3 regions of the Streptomyces sp. NBC_00012 genome follow, and region 1 is predicted to be linked to each of the others. Evidence: riboswitches for the same ligand, from Rfam matches in the RefSeq annotation. Region 1 holds a riboswitch; each other region holds the start of a gene.
The links. Region 1 has a riboswitch for thiamine pyrophosphate ahead of thiC (phosphomethylpyrimidine synthase ThiC). Riboswitches for the same ligand answer to the same signal wherever they lie in the genome.
Positions count from the first base shown of each region.

Region 2: it holds a riboswitch for thiamine pyrophosphate, as region 1 does, so the genes downstream of both, thiO (glycine oxidase ThiO) here and thiC (phosphomethylpyrimidine synthase ThiC) in region 1, are expected to answer to the same signal.
Region 3: it holds a riboswitch for thiamine pyrophosphate, as region 1 does, so the genes downstream of both, OHA19_RS11500 (thiamine ABC transporter substrate binding subunit) here and thiC (phosphomethylpyrimidine synthase ThiC) in region 1, are expected to answer to the same signal.

Region 1 is NZ_CP108309.1:4,381,793-4,386,341, reverse strand. Features, by position in the region: gene OHA19_RS20165 (IclR family transcriptional regulator) at 1-388, shown strand, start outside; gene OHA19_RS20160 (SsgA family sporulation/cell division regulator) at 490-927, shown strand; gene OHA19_RS20155 (YibE/F family protein) at 1,007-2,329, opposite strand; TPP riboswitch at 2,400-2,533, shown strand; gene thiC (phosphomethylpyrimidine synthase ThiC) at 2,526-4,340, shown strand; gene OHA19_RS20145 (hypothetical protein) at 4,425-4,549, opposite strand, start outside.
Region 2 is NZ_CP108309.1:6,405,009-6,409,557, forward strand. Features, by position in the region: gene OHA19_RS29350 (thiazole synthase) at 1-571, opposite strand, end outside; gene thiS (sulfur carrier protein ThiS) at 574-810, opposite strand; gene thiO (glycine oxidase ThiO) at 807-1,991, opposite strand; TPP riboswitch at 1,988-2,100, opposite strand; gene OHA19_RS29365 (hypothetical protein) at 2,152-2,496, shown strand; gene OHA19_RS29370 (NAD(P)/FAD-dependent oxidoreductase) at 2,525-3,781, shown strand; gene OHA19_RS29375 (Rv2175c family DNA-binding protein) at 3,907-4,272, shown strand; gene thiE (thiamine phosphate synthase) at 4,382-4,549, shown strand, end outside.
Region 3 is NZ_CP108309.1:2,516,306-2,520,854, reverse strand. Features, by position in the region: gene frr (ribosome recycling factor) at 1-384, shown strand, start outside; gene OHA19_RS11510 (phosphatidate cytidylyltransferase) at 384-1,469, shown strand; gene rlmN (23S rRNA (adenine(2503)-C(2))-methyltransferase RlmN) at 1,563-2,669, shown strand; TPP riboswitch at 2,711-2,827, shown strand; gene OHA19_RS11500 (thiamine ABC transporter substrate binding subunit) at 2,901-4,013, shown strand; gene OHA19_RS11495 (ABC transporter permease) at 4,130-4,549, shown strand, end outside.

The DNA.
Region 1 (4,549 bases):
CGCCGTCGACGAATGGGCCTCCTTCCGGGAGACCGGGCATGCCCACGCGATCGGCCAGTGCTTGCTGAGCCAGCTCGACGAGAAGGCCCGCGAGGACCACCTCGACCGTCACCCCGTGCGTCCGCTGACCCGCTACTCGGTGAAGGACCGCGCCACGCTCCTCCAGCGGCTGCGTTCGCTGGAGCGGACGGAACCTGTCATCGAGCGACAGGAGTACGCCCTGGGAACGGTCTGCGCGGCCATCCCGATCACGGCCGGATTCACCGCTGCCGCGATGGCGATTTCTGTACCCCTGGACCAGGAAAGTCGGTTGCTCCCCGCAGTCGAACAACTACGTGGCGAAGTGGCCAACCTCTTGCGTTCGTTCGTGTTCTCTATCAGTATCTGAAAAATCACTCCTTGTGATCTGCTATCGCGTGCACCACGATGGCGTCAATAGGGCCACGGGGGATCATTCCTGGCCAGATTCATCTACTGCGGGGTTGAACGATGCGCGAGTCGGTTCAAGCTGAGGTCATGATGAGCTTCCTCGTTTCCGAGGAGCTCTCTTTCCGGATCCCGGTGGAGCTCCGGTACGAGGTCTGCGATCCGTATGCGATCCGGATGACCTTCCATCTGCCCGGTGACGCCCCCGTCACCTGGGCATTCGGCCGTGAGCTGCTGCTCGACGGCCTCAACAGTCCCAGTGGTGACGGCGATGTGCACATCGGTCCCACTGAGCCCGAGGGGCTGTCCGACGTACATATCCGGCTCCAGGTCGGCGAGGACCGGGCTCTCTTCAGGGCCGGTACGGCACCGCTTGTGGCGTTTCTCGACCGGACCGACAAGCTCGTGCCACTTGGGCAGGAGCGCACGCTGGGTGACTTCGAGGGCAATCTGGAAGACGCCCTGGGCCGCATTCTCGCCGAGGAACAGAACGCCGGCTGAGCAGAACGGCGCCGCCGACCGGCCCACCGGTCGAACACGGCGCCTGCCGAATGGGTGAATTACTCACCCGCGGAGATGCTCAAGGCCTCGCCCTGCGGCGACGGCGCTTCCCGGTCCGTACGGGTGCCGAAGCTCCGGCTTCCGCGCCGAGCCCTGTGCGGTCCGCGGAGACGACCAACGCGGCGAGCACCGTCGTCACCGGCACCGAGGCGACAAGTCCGATCGAGCCGACCAGCGTCCGTACGATCTCCTCTGCCACCAGCTCGCTGTTGGCCACCGTCCCCACGCTGCTCTGCGCGATGGAGAACAGGAGCAGCAACGGCAGCGCGGCGCCCGCGTAGGCGAGCACCAGAGTATTGACGACCGAGGCGATGTGGTCGCGCCCGATCCTGATCCCTGCCCGGTAAAGCCCCCGCACGCCCAACGTCGGGTTCGCCTGGTGGAGTTCCCAGACCGCCGAAGTCTGGGTCACGGTCACATCGTCGAGGACCCCGAGCGAACCGATGATGACACCGGCCAGAAGCAGACCGCTCATGTCGATGTGCGGGTACAGACCATGGATGAGGCCTGTGTTGTCGTCGGTGTTGCCGGTCAGGCTCGCCCAGCCGATGAAGAGCGATCCGAGCAGTCCGATCAGCAGCAGCGAAATCAACGTGCCGATCACCGCGACCGAGGTGCGGGCGGTCAGGCCGTGGCACATGTAGAGCGCGATCAGCATGATCGCACTGGCCCCGACCACCGCGACGAGCAGCGGATTCGATCCCTGGAGTATGGCCGGGAGGATGAACAGGGTCAGCACGGCGAACGAGACGGCGAGCGCGACCAGTGCCATCACCCCACGCATGCGGCCCACCGCGACCACGACCAGGGCGAAGATCCCGGCCAGCAGGGTCATCGGGAACTTCCGGTTCACATCCGTCACCGAGTACTGCAGATCCCGGGGTGCGTCGGGGGCGTACGCCACGACCACGCGCTGACCGTCGCGCAGCTGACGCGGTGCGTCGGGCTGGACGATCTCGATGAAGGTCCGGCCCTTGTCGTGACCGGTCGTCACTTCGATCTTCGCCTTCCCGCACCTCCCTTGCCCGTTCCCCGCCGAGGGCGTGGTGTCCTCGCCGATCGGCATCTGCGCCGCGTTCACGTCCTTGCAGTCCACCTTGTCGACATTCACCACCCTTCCCTGCTGGGTCTGCCGGTCGAATCCGACGCCGGTCCGTTCGTGCGCCGGCGCACCGCCCGGCCAGAGAGCCACCAGACCCACGAGAACGGCGGTGGCGAACGGGATCAGTACGGCCGCGATGACCTTGCGCAGATGCTTGGATACGGGCGCGGCAGGGCCATGGTTGTGCGAGTGACCGTGCTGCCGGCTCGGCGTTTCGAGGTCGATATGGGGGGAAGTCACCGGCCGATCATCGCAAGAAGAGACGGGCCCACTGTTCATCAGGCCGGACGGGGCGCTAGCGTGGAGGGACCTTTGCACACGCGGGAGCTCGGAGCACCGGGCTGAGAGGGCGCTGATCTCCGTACGTCCGTACGGGACAGGCTGCGCCGACCGCCGAACCTGTTACCGGGTAATGCCGGCGTAGGGAGTAGGTCTCATGACCACATCGGACGCACGCACGCCTGCCTCGAACCAGAGCGACGAGGCCGGGAAGTCCATCGGCTGGCACAAGGGATACGTCCAGGGCTCGCGCCCGGACCTCCGGGTGCCGGTCCGTCAGGTGCACCTCACCAACGGCAAGGACGTGACGTTGTACGACACGTCGGGTCCATACACCGATCCCACCGTCGAGACCGATGTCCGCCGCGGGCTCGCACCGCTGCGAGAGAACTGGATCATCGCCCGCGGCGACACCGAGGAGTACCCGGGCCGCCCCGGCCGCCCCGAGGACGACGGGCTCAAGCACACCTCGCCGCGAATGGGGTCTCCCCTGCTCGAGCAAAGCCGAGAGCCTGGGGAAGGACTGCGCAACCTCGACGCGGTATTCCCCGGCCGCCCGCGGCTGCCGCGCCGCAGCCGGGACGGACAGCCGGTGACCCAGCTCGCGTACGCCCGCCGGGGCGGGATCACCCCGGAGATGGAGTACGTGGCGATCCGGGAGAACGTCGAGCCCGAGGTGGTGCGTGAGGAGATCGCGGCCGGCCGGGCCGTGCTGCCGGCCAACGTCAACCACCCCGAGATCGAACCGATGATCATCGGCAAGCGGTTCCTGGTGAAGGTCAATGCCAACATCGGCAACTCCGCGGTGACTTCCTCCATCGAGGAGGAGGTGGAAAAGATGACGTGGGCGACGCGCTGGGGCGCCGATACCGTCATGGATCTGTCCACCGGCCGCAACATTCACACCACCCGTGAGTGGGTTCTGCGTAATTCACCCGTTCCGATCGGAACTGTCCCGCTCTACCAGGCGCTCGAAAAGGTCGACGGCCGGGCGGAGGAACTGACCTGGGAGATCTACAAGGACACCGTCATCGAGCAGGCCGAGCAGGGCGTCGACTACATGACGGTCCACGCCGGCGTGCGCCTGCCGTACGTGCCGCTGACCGCCCGCCGCAAGACCGGCATCGTCTCGCGCGGCGGCTCGATCATGGCGGCGTGGTGCCTCGCGCACCACAAGGAGTCGTTCCTGTACGAGCACTTCGAGGAGCTCTGCGAGATCCTCGCGACCTACGACGTGACGTATTCGCTGGGCGACGGGCTGCGGCCCGGCTCGATCGCCGACGCCAATGACGAGGCGCAGTTCGCCGAACTGCGCACGCTCGGCGAGCTGAACGCGGTCGCCAAGCGGTTCGGCGTCCAGACCATGATCGAGGGGCCGGGCCATGTCCCGATGCACAAGATCAAGGAGAACATCGACCTCCAGCAGGAGATCTGCGAGGAGGCGCCGTTCTACACGCTCGGCCCGCTGACCACCGATGTCGCGCCGGCGTACGACCACATCACCTCGGGCATCGGCGCGGCGATGATCGCGTGGTGGGGGACGGCGATGCTGTGCTACGTCACGCCGAAGGAGCACCTCGGCCTGCCCAACCGGGACGATGTGAAGACCGGCGTCATCACCTACAAGATCGCGGCGCACGCGGCCGATCTCGCCAAGGGGCACCCGGGGGCGCAGGACTGGGACGACGCGCTCTCCGACGCCCGGTTCGAGTTCCGCTGGGAGGACCAGTTCAACCTGGCCCTCGACCCGGACACCGCACGGGAGTTCCACGACGAGACGCTGCCCGCCGAGCCCGCGAAGACGGCGCACTTCTGCTCGATGTGCGGCCCGAAGTTCTGCTCGATGAAGATCTCCCAGGACATCCGGCGCGAGCACGGCGGTTCGCAGTCGGAGATCGAGGCGGGCATGGCGGAGAAGTCCAAGGAGTTCGCGGCGGCGGGCAACCGGGTCTATCTGCCGATCGCGGACTGATCCGGATCCGGGACGAGGTATCGCCCCGGAGGCCTCCGCCTTCGGGGCGATCGCTCCTGCCGTCCGGCCGGTGCGCGGGCCCGGTCAGTCCAGTTCGTGTTCGGGGCCGCCGAAGTCGGGGCTGGTGAAGTCCGGTGAGGTGAACGTCGGCCGGGGGCCCGCCGCCGGGCCGTCGCCCGGGCTGGAGAAGTCCGGCGGGCTGTAGCCGA
Region 2 (4,549 bases), 2.0 Mb from region 1:
AGGCCGTCCCGGCACCCGCGTCGAGGATCACCGGAACCCGGGCCTGCTCGACGATCAGCCGGAAGTTGTGCGGATTGCGGATGCCGAGCCCGGAGCCGATGGGGGAGCCGAGCGGCATCACCGCCGCGCACCCCACGTCCTGGAGCCTGCGGGCCAGCACCGGGTCGTCATTGGTGTACGGCAGCACGGTGAAGCCGTCGTCCACCAGGATCTCCGCGGCGTCCAGCAGCTCGACCGGATCCGGCAGCAGGGTCCGCTCGTCGGCCACCACCTCCAGCTTGATCCAGTCGGTGCCGAGCGCCTCGCGGGCCAGCCGGGCGGTCAGCACGGCCTCGCCCGCGGTGAAGCAGCCGGCCGTGTTCGGCAGCACGCGGATGGAGAGCCGCTCCAGGACGGAGAGCACCGAGCCCTGCACGGTCGGGTCGAGGCGGCGCATCGCGACGGTGGTCAGCTCGGTGCCGGAGGCGGTCAGGGAGCGTTCCAGCACGTCGAGGCCGGCCGCCCCGCCCGTCCCCATGATCAGCCGGGAGCCGAACGTGGTGTCGCCGAGGGCGAAGAGGTCGTCCGGCATGATCAGCCTCCCTGGACCGCGGTCAGGACCTCGACGCGGTCACCGTCGAGGAGCGCGGTGGCGGACCACCGGCCGCGCGGTACGACGGTCTCGTTGACGGCGGCCGCGACACCGGAGTGCGCGGTGGTGAGCGTGGCGACGAGCGCCGCCAGGGTGGTGCCCCCGGCGAGGCTGCGGACCTCGCCGTTCACGGAGACGGAGAGGGCGGTGGCCCCGGAGAACGGTGCGGGCTCGGTCATGCGGGCTGCTCCTGACGTACGGGGGCGGCGGTGGAGGAGAAACGGTGCGGGGTGAAGGGGCGGGCCTGCTCGGGCGGCTCGCCGCCGGTGAGGAGCTCCGCCATGACGTCACCGGTGATGGGGGTGAGCAGCACCCCGTTGCGGTGGTGGCCGGTGGCGAGGTGGAGGCCGGGCAGGGCGGTGGGGCCGAGCAGCGGGGCGTTGTCGGGGGAGGCGGGGCGAAGACCGGCCAGGGTCTCGGTGAGCGGCAGTTCGGTGATGCCGGGGACCAGTTCGTGGGCGTCCCGCAGCAGCTCGTAGACGCCACCCGCGGTGACGGTGGTGTCCCAGCCCATTTCCTCGCTGGTGGCGCCGACGACCAGTTCGCCGTTCTCGCGCGGTACGAGATAGAGATGGCCGCCCCGGACCACGGCCCGGACCGTCCGGCTCAGGAACGGCGCGTACCGGGCGGGCACGGTCAGCCGTACCACCTGGCCCTTCACCGGCCGGACCGGCGGCACCACCTCGTCCGGCAGCCCGGGCAGCCGTCCGCTGAGGCTGCCCGCGGCGAGCACGACCTGGTCGGCCGTCAGCTCCGTACCCCCGGCGAGCACCGCCCCGACGGCCCGGTCGCCCACCACGCTCAGGCGCTCCACCCGGCCGCGGTGGAAGACCACCCCGGCCCGCTCGCAGGCGGTCAGCAGGGCGGCGGCCAGTCGGCGGGGATCGATCTGGTGGTCGCCGTCGACCCGGAGGCCGCCCCGGACGCCCGGCGCGAGCATCGGCTCCAGGCGGCGGCACTCACGGCCGGTGAGCCACTCCGACTCGAGGCCCGAACGCTGCTGGAGGGCGTGCAGCTCCCGCAGATGGGCGCGGTCGTCGGAGTCCAGCGCGACGGCCAGGGTGCCGCAGGCACGGAAACCGGTCTCCTGCCCGCTCGCCGCCTCCAGCTCGGCCACGAAGGCCGGATAGCGGGCCGCCGAGGCGACGTTGAGGGCCAGCAGCAGCTGTTCGCCGTAGTGGAGTTCGGTGACGGCGGCCAGCATGCCGGCCGCCACCCGCGCGGCACCGCCACCCGGTTCGGGGTCGGCGACCGCCGTGCGCAGTCCGCGCTGCGCGGCCCGCCAGGCCGTCACCAGGCCGATGATCCCGCCCCCGATGACCAGGACATCGGATCCGTTTCCGTTCCGAGAAGAACGCATAGGCTCCAGCCCCTCCCTTCGCCGGCATGACCCGGATCAGGTTCGTACGGTCGGAGGCCGCCCAGCCTCCCTCTCAGCCCGGTGCGTCCGGGCTCCCGCGAGTGTTTTACGTTGGCCACCCTAGACCCCGTCCCACCGGACCAGTGAAGGAGCGGTCGCCGTGGCCCGTTCGCTCGACGGAATCGTCCTCGCCCCGGTCGCCGACCAGGCGCCCGGCCAGGTCGGCACCCGTACCCGCTTCACGTACCACGAGGAGGACGGCCGGATCTGGGCCGAGTACGCGGGCGGCGACGTGGTGCGCGGCCATCTCGTCGGTACCAGGGACGGCGACACCCTCGACTTCCGGTACGTCCAGCTGAAGCAGGACGGGACGACCTCGTGCGGCCACTGCGTCTCCACCGTCGTCGACCTCCCGGACGGCCGGGTCCGGCTGGACGAGCGGTGGGCGTGGGAGTCGCAGGAGGGCAGCGGGACGAGCACGGTCGAGGAACTCGCCCTTTCCTGACGATCAGTCAGGTGCTTATGGTGTACGGGTGAGCGATCAGCAGCAGTCAGAGCAGCCGGACCGGCGGGCAGGACACCGCGTGGTCGTCGTCGGTGCGGGCATGGCCGGGGTGCAGACCGCGGTGGCCCTGCGGGAACTGGGCTTCACCGGCCCCGTCACCCTGATCGGCGCCGAACCGCACCAGCCCTACGACCGGCCCCCGCTGTCCAAGGCGGTGCTGCTCGGCAAGGCCGAGGACTCCGCCTTCGACATCGATTTCGAGGCGCTGGACATCGATCTGCAACTGGGTCGTGAGGTCACCGGAGTGCGGCCGGGCGCGCACGAACTGGACACCCCGTCAGGGCCCGTTCCCTACGACAGCCTGGTGATCGCGACCGGCGCCGAACCGGTCGTCCTGCCCGGCACCGAGGGCGTTCCCGGCGTCCATCTGCTGCGCACCCTCGACGACGCGGCACGGTTGCGGCCGGTCCTCGACCAGCAGCACGGCGTCGTGGTCGTCGGTGCGGGCTGGATCGGCGCCGAGTTCGCCACCGCGGCCCGCGCCGCCGGCTGCGCCGTCACCGTCGTCGAGGCCGCCGACCGGCCCCTGGCGGGCGCGATGCCCGCGGAGGTCGCCGCCCCGATGGCCGCCTGGTACGCGGAGATCGGCGCCGAACTCCTCACCGGGGCCCGGGTCGAGAGCGTGGAGCCGGGCCGGGTGATCCTCGCGGACGGCCGTACCGTCCCGGCCGGAGCGGTGGTCGTCGGAATCGGCGCCCGGCCCGCCACCGGCTGGCTGACCGGCTCCGGCATCGCGCTCGGCCCCGACGGATCGGTGACCGCCGACGCGGCGCTGCGCACCTCGGCGCCCGATGTGTACGCGGTCGGCGACTGCGCCTCGTTCCCCTCCGCCCGCTACGGCGAACGCCTGCTCGTCCACCACTGGGACAACGCGCTCCAGGGCCCGCGCACCGCCGCCGCCAACATCGTCCAGGCGGCGGCCGGCGAGGCCCCGGAGCCGGTGACGTACGACCCGGTGCCGTACTTCTGGTCAGAGCAGTTCGACCGGTTCGTGCAGTACGCGGGCCACCACGGGAGCGCCGACACCCTGCTGTGGCGCGGCGATCCGGCCGGACCCGCCTGGTCGGTGTGCTGGCTGCGCGACGACGTCCTGGTCGCGGTGCTCGCCGTCGGCCGGCCACGTGATCTGGCGCAGGGCCGCAAGCTCATCGAGGCGGGGGCGCGGCTCGATCCGGTACGGGCCGCCGACCCCTCCGTACCGCTGAAGTCGGCGATCCGTCAGTAGCCGACGGTGGCCCGCGGCAGGCCACCGTCGCCCGGGTCACCGCCGCCTCGCAGACGTGCTCCGCGAGGCCCTGAAGAGCCGAGTCCGGGTATCGACTGTCGGTGCGGGATGGCAGGCTTGTCCCCGTGACCGAGATTGACGCAAAGACCGATGCTCTCGTCCCCGCCTGGCTGCACCTGCCCGACATCGCCGAAATGCTCGATGTCGAGGTGACGCGCGTGCGGCAGCTGGTCAAGGAGGGCCAGCTGATCGCCGTACGGCGTGGTGAGAACCGGACGCTCCAGGTGCCTGCCGCCTTCATCGACGGCGACAAGGTGGTCAAGGGCCTCTCCGGCACCCTGACGCTCCTGAGGGACGACGGCTACAACGACGAAGAGATGCTCGAGTGGCTCTTCACCCCCGACCCGACCCTGCCGGGCACCCCCGCCCAGGCACTGAGCGAGAATCGCGGCACGGAGGTGAAGCGCCGCGCCCAGGCGCTCGCCGTCTGACGGCCGGCCGTATGTGAGGGGGGCGGGCCGCGCGACACCGCGCGGCCCGCGCCCCTCACCGCCCGGGCGACAGCCCGCTCCACCACGCTCTCCCAGGGGGAACCGCACCATGTCCACGCCTCGCGCGCTGCTGTCCGACGCCCGGCTCTATCTGTGCACGGACGCCCGCAGGCGCCAGGGCGACCTCCCCGCGTTCCTCGACGCCGTCCTCGGCGCGGGAGTGGACATCGTCCAGCTCCGCGACAAGGGCATGGAGGCGGCCGAGGAGCTCGATCAC
Region 3 (4,549 bases), 1.9 Mb from region 1:
GTGCCCGAGGCGCGCATGGCCGTCGTGACGCCGTTCGACAAGAGCGCGCTGCGCAACATCGAGCAGGCCATCCGTGACTCGGACCTCGGCGTCAACCCGAGCAACGACGGCAACATCATCCGGGTGACCTTCCCGGAGCTCACCGAGGAGCGCCGCCGCGACTACATCAAGGTCGCCAAGGGCAAGGCCGAGGACTCCAAGATCTCCATCCGCGCGGTGCGCCGCAAGGCCAAGGAGACCCTGGACAAGCTGGTCAAGGACAAGGAGTCGGGCGAGGACGAGGTGCGCCGCGCCGAGAAGGAGCTCGACGACACCACCGCGAAGTACGTCGCTCAGGTCGACGAGCTGCTCAAGCACAAGGAAGCCGAGCTGCTCGAAGTCTGATGAACGACTCTTCCTGGGGCGCCCCGCAGGGAGCCGGCCACTGGGGTGCGCCCGAGATGCAGGCCGCCCCGGCGGGTCCTGCATACGATGTGCATGGCGCCCAGCAGACTCGGCCCATGCCCATCGTGCCGGACGTTCCCGACGCAGGTAGAGACGCTGACGACCGTGATGACCGGGACCAGGGGGCCGGACGCCTGAGCGGCGGCCCCCTGTTCCGTGACGAGAAGCTGCAGGAGTCCATGTCCACCGCGTCGCCACCCCCGCAGAAGAAGCGTGCGGGCCGTGATCTGCGAGCCGCCATAGGGGTCGGTGTGGGGCTCGGCGCCGTCATCGTCGCCTCGCTGTTCATCGTGAAGGCCGTCTTCGTCGGTGTGATCGTGGTCGCCGTCGTCGTGGGTCTCTGGGAGCTCACCTCGCGGCTCCAGGAGCGCAAGGGCATCAAGGCGCCGCTCGTCCCGCTGGCGGTGGGCGGCGCGGCGATGGTGGTGGCCGGGTACGCGCAGGGCGCCGAAGGCGCCTGGGTGGCGATGGCGCTGACCGCGCTTGCGGTGCTCGTCTGGCGGATGACCGAACCGCCCGAGGACTACCTCAAGGACGTCACTGCCGGTGTGTTCGCGGCGTTCTACGTACCGTTCCTCGCCACGTTCGTCGCCATGCTCCTGACCGCCGACGACGGGCCGCAGCGGGTACTCACCTTCCTGCTGCTGACCGTGGTCAGCGACACGGGCGCGTACGCCGTCGGCTGGCGCTTCGGGAAGCACAAGCTGGCGCCGCGCATCAGCCCCGGAAAGACCCGGGAGGGTCTGTTCGGCGCCGTGGCCTTCGCGATGGTCGCCGGTGCGCTGTGCATGCAGTTCCTGATCGACGGCGGTTCCTGGTGGCAGGGGCTCCTGCTCGGGCTCGCGGTCGCGGCCAGCGCCACCCTTGGTGACCTGGGCGAGTCCATGATCAAGCGGGATCTCGGGATCAAGGACATGGGCACGCTGCTGCCGGGGCACGGCGGCATCATGGACCGGCTGGACTCGCTGCTGCCGACCGCCCCGGTGGTCTGGCTTCTGCTGGTGCTGTTCGTCGGCTCCAACTGAGAGCAGGCTCCTGAGCTGCGGTTTTATGAGTGAGGGCCCGCTGTCCACAGGACGGCGGGCCCTCGCTGTTCTGTCTGCGACACTGGATGAACCATGCCTAAGCCCGGAGAACTCACTTTCGTCGCGCCCCGCGGAGCCAAGAAGCCGCCGCGGCATCTCGCAGACCTCACGCCCGCCGAGCGCAAGGAAGCCGTCGCCGCGATCGGCGAGAAGCCGTTCCGCGCCCAGCAGCTCTCGCAGCACTACTTCGCGCGGTACGCGCACGACCCGGCGGAGTGGACCAACATCCCGGCCGCGTCGCGGGACAAGCTCGCCGAGGCGATGTTCCCCGACCTGATGTCGGTGCTCCGTCACATCAGCTGCGACGACGACACCACCCGCAAGACGCTGTGGAAGCTGCACGACGGGACGCTCGTCGAGTCCGTCCTGATGCGCTACCCGGAGCGGGTGACGATGTGCATCTCCTCGCAGGCCGGATGCGGGATGAACTGCCCGTTCTGCGCCACGGGACAGGCCGGTCTCGACCGCAATCTGTCGACCGCCGAGATCGTTCACCAGATCGTGGACGGGATGCGGGCGCTGCGTGACGGTGAGGTCCCCGGCGGCCCGGCGCGGCTCTCCAACATCGTCTTCATGGGCATGGGCGAGCCGCTCGCCAACTACAACCGGGTGGTCGGCGCGATCCGCCGGCTCACCGACCCGGAGCCGGACGGGCTGGGGCTCTCGCAGCGCGGGATCACCGTCTCCACCGTGGGCCTGGTGCCCGCGATGCTCCGCTTCGCCGACGAGGGCTTCAAGTGCCGTCTCGCTGTCTCGCTGCACGCACCGGACGACGAGCTGCGCGACACGCTCGTTCCCGTGAACACGCGCTGGAAGGTCGGCGAGGTGCTGGACGCCGCGTGGGAGTACGCGGAGAAGTCCGGCCGCCGCATCTCCATCGAGTACGCACTGATCCGCGACATCAATGACCAGGCGTGGCGCGGTGACCGGCTCGGCCGGCTCCTCAAGGGCAAGCGGGTGCACGTCAACCTGATCCCGCTGAACCCCACGCCCGGTTCGAAGTGGACCGCCTCGCGGCCCGAGGACGAGAAGGCGTTCGTCGAGGCGATCGCCGCCCACGGGGTGCCGGTCACCGTGCGGGACACCCGCGGCCAGGAGATCGACGGGGCCTGCGGTCAGTTGGCGGCAGCCGAGCGCTGAGGCCGATACGGCCCGTGTAATCTGGGCCCGAAATCAACTTCATATTCCGACAGGGGAGCGCCACAGCGCTGAGAGTGCGGCACCGAGGACAGGTCGGCCGCAGACCCTCTGAACCTCGCCCGGGTCATTCCGGGTAGGAAGTTCGGTCATCAACTCATGCTGTTGCGCCCTGCCCGCTTCCCGCGGGCGGGGCCGCGTCTCTTCCTGGCCAAAACCCAGGAGGAATCCATAATGACCACCACGCGCAGGACCAGGCAGCTCGCGGCTTCGGCCGTCGCCGCCGCGCTCGGCGTCACCGCACTCGCCGGGTGCGGGAGTTCCGACGACTCGGCCTCCGCTTCCGGCGGTACGAAGGGCTCGGGCTCCAAGACCGTGACCCTCGTCAGCCACGACTCCTTCAACGCGTCCAAGGACGTGCTGAAGGAGTTCACCGAGGAGACCGGATACACCGTCAAGGTGCTGAAGAGCGGCGACGCGGGTGTCGCGCTCAACCAGGAGATCCTGACCAAGGGCTCCCCGCGCGGCGACGTCTTCTTCGGCGTCGACAACACGCTGCTCTCCCGCGCCCTCGACAGCGGGCTCTTCACGCCGTACGAGGCGAAGGGCATCGACCGGGTCGCGGCAGACACCCGGCTCGACGCCGACAAGCACCGGGTCACCCCGATCGACACCGGCGACATCTGCGTCAACTACGACAAGAAGTACTTCGCCGACAAGAAGCTCGCGCCGCCGCAGTCCTTCGACGACCTGGCGAAGCCCGCGTACAAGGACTTGCTCGTCACCGAGAACGCCGGCACCTCCTCGCCCGGCCTCGGTTTCCTCCTCGGTACCGTCGCCACGTACGGCGAGAAGGGCTACCAGGACTACTGGAAGAAGCTGGAGCGCAACGGCGTCAAGGTCGTCGACGGCTGGGAGCAGGCGTACAACGAGGAGTTCTCCGGCTCCGCGGGCGGAAAGAAGGCCAAGGCGGACCGGCCGCTCGTCGTCTCGTACGCCTCCAGCCCGCCCGTCGAGGTGCTGTACGCGAAGCCGCAGCCGGCGACGGCCCCGACCGGTGTCGCCACCGGGACCTGCTTCCGTCAGATCGAGTTCGCCGGCCTGCTGGACGGTGCGAAGAACGAGGCGGGCGGCAAGGCCCTGCTGGACTTCCTGATCAGCAAGAAGTTCCAGGAGGACATGCCGCTCAACATGTTCGTCAACCCGGTCGCCAAGGACGCGGCGCTGCCGGAGCTCTTCACGAAGTTCGGTGCGACGGTGGACAGGCCGACGACCGTGGCCCCGGACCGGATCGCCAAGAACCGTGAGCAGTGGGTCCAGTCGTGGTCCTCGCTCGTAGTGAAGTAACGAAGAGTCCCGTACGCGGAACGGACGCGGGCGGGAAGACTCCCCGCCCGCGGTCCGCGCACACGGATGCCGCTCGCGCGAAGGCCCGGCGTGGGAACGCGGTGCGGCTCGGCCTGATGGCCGTACCCGTCGCGTTCTTCGCGCTGTTCTTCGCCTACCCGGTCGTGGCGATCGTCGGCCGGGGACTGAAGGTCGACGGCGTCTGGCAGTTCGGCCGGATCGGCGAGGTGCTGACCCGGCCGGACATCCGCGACGTGCTCTGGTTCACCACCTGGCAGGCGCTCGCCTCGACCGCGCTGACCCTGCTGATCGCGCTGCCCGGCGCCTATGTCTTCGCCCGCTTCGACTTTCCCGGCAAACAACTGCTGCGGGCGGTCGTCACGGTGCCGTTCGTCCTGCCGACCGTGGTCGTCGGGACGGCCTTCCTGGCGCTGCTGGGACGCGGCGGATTCCTCGACGAACTCTGGGGAATACGGCTCGACACCACCGTCTGGGCGATCCTGCTCGCGCATGTCTTCTTCAACTACGCGGTGGTC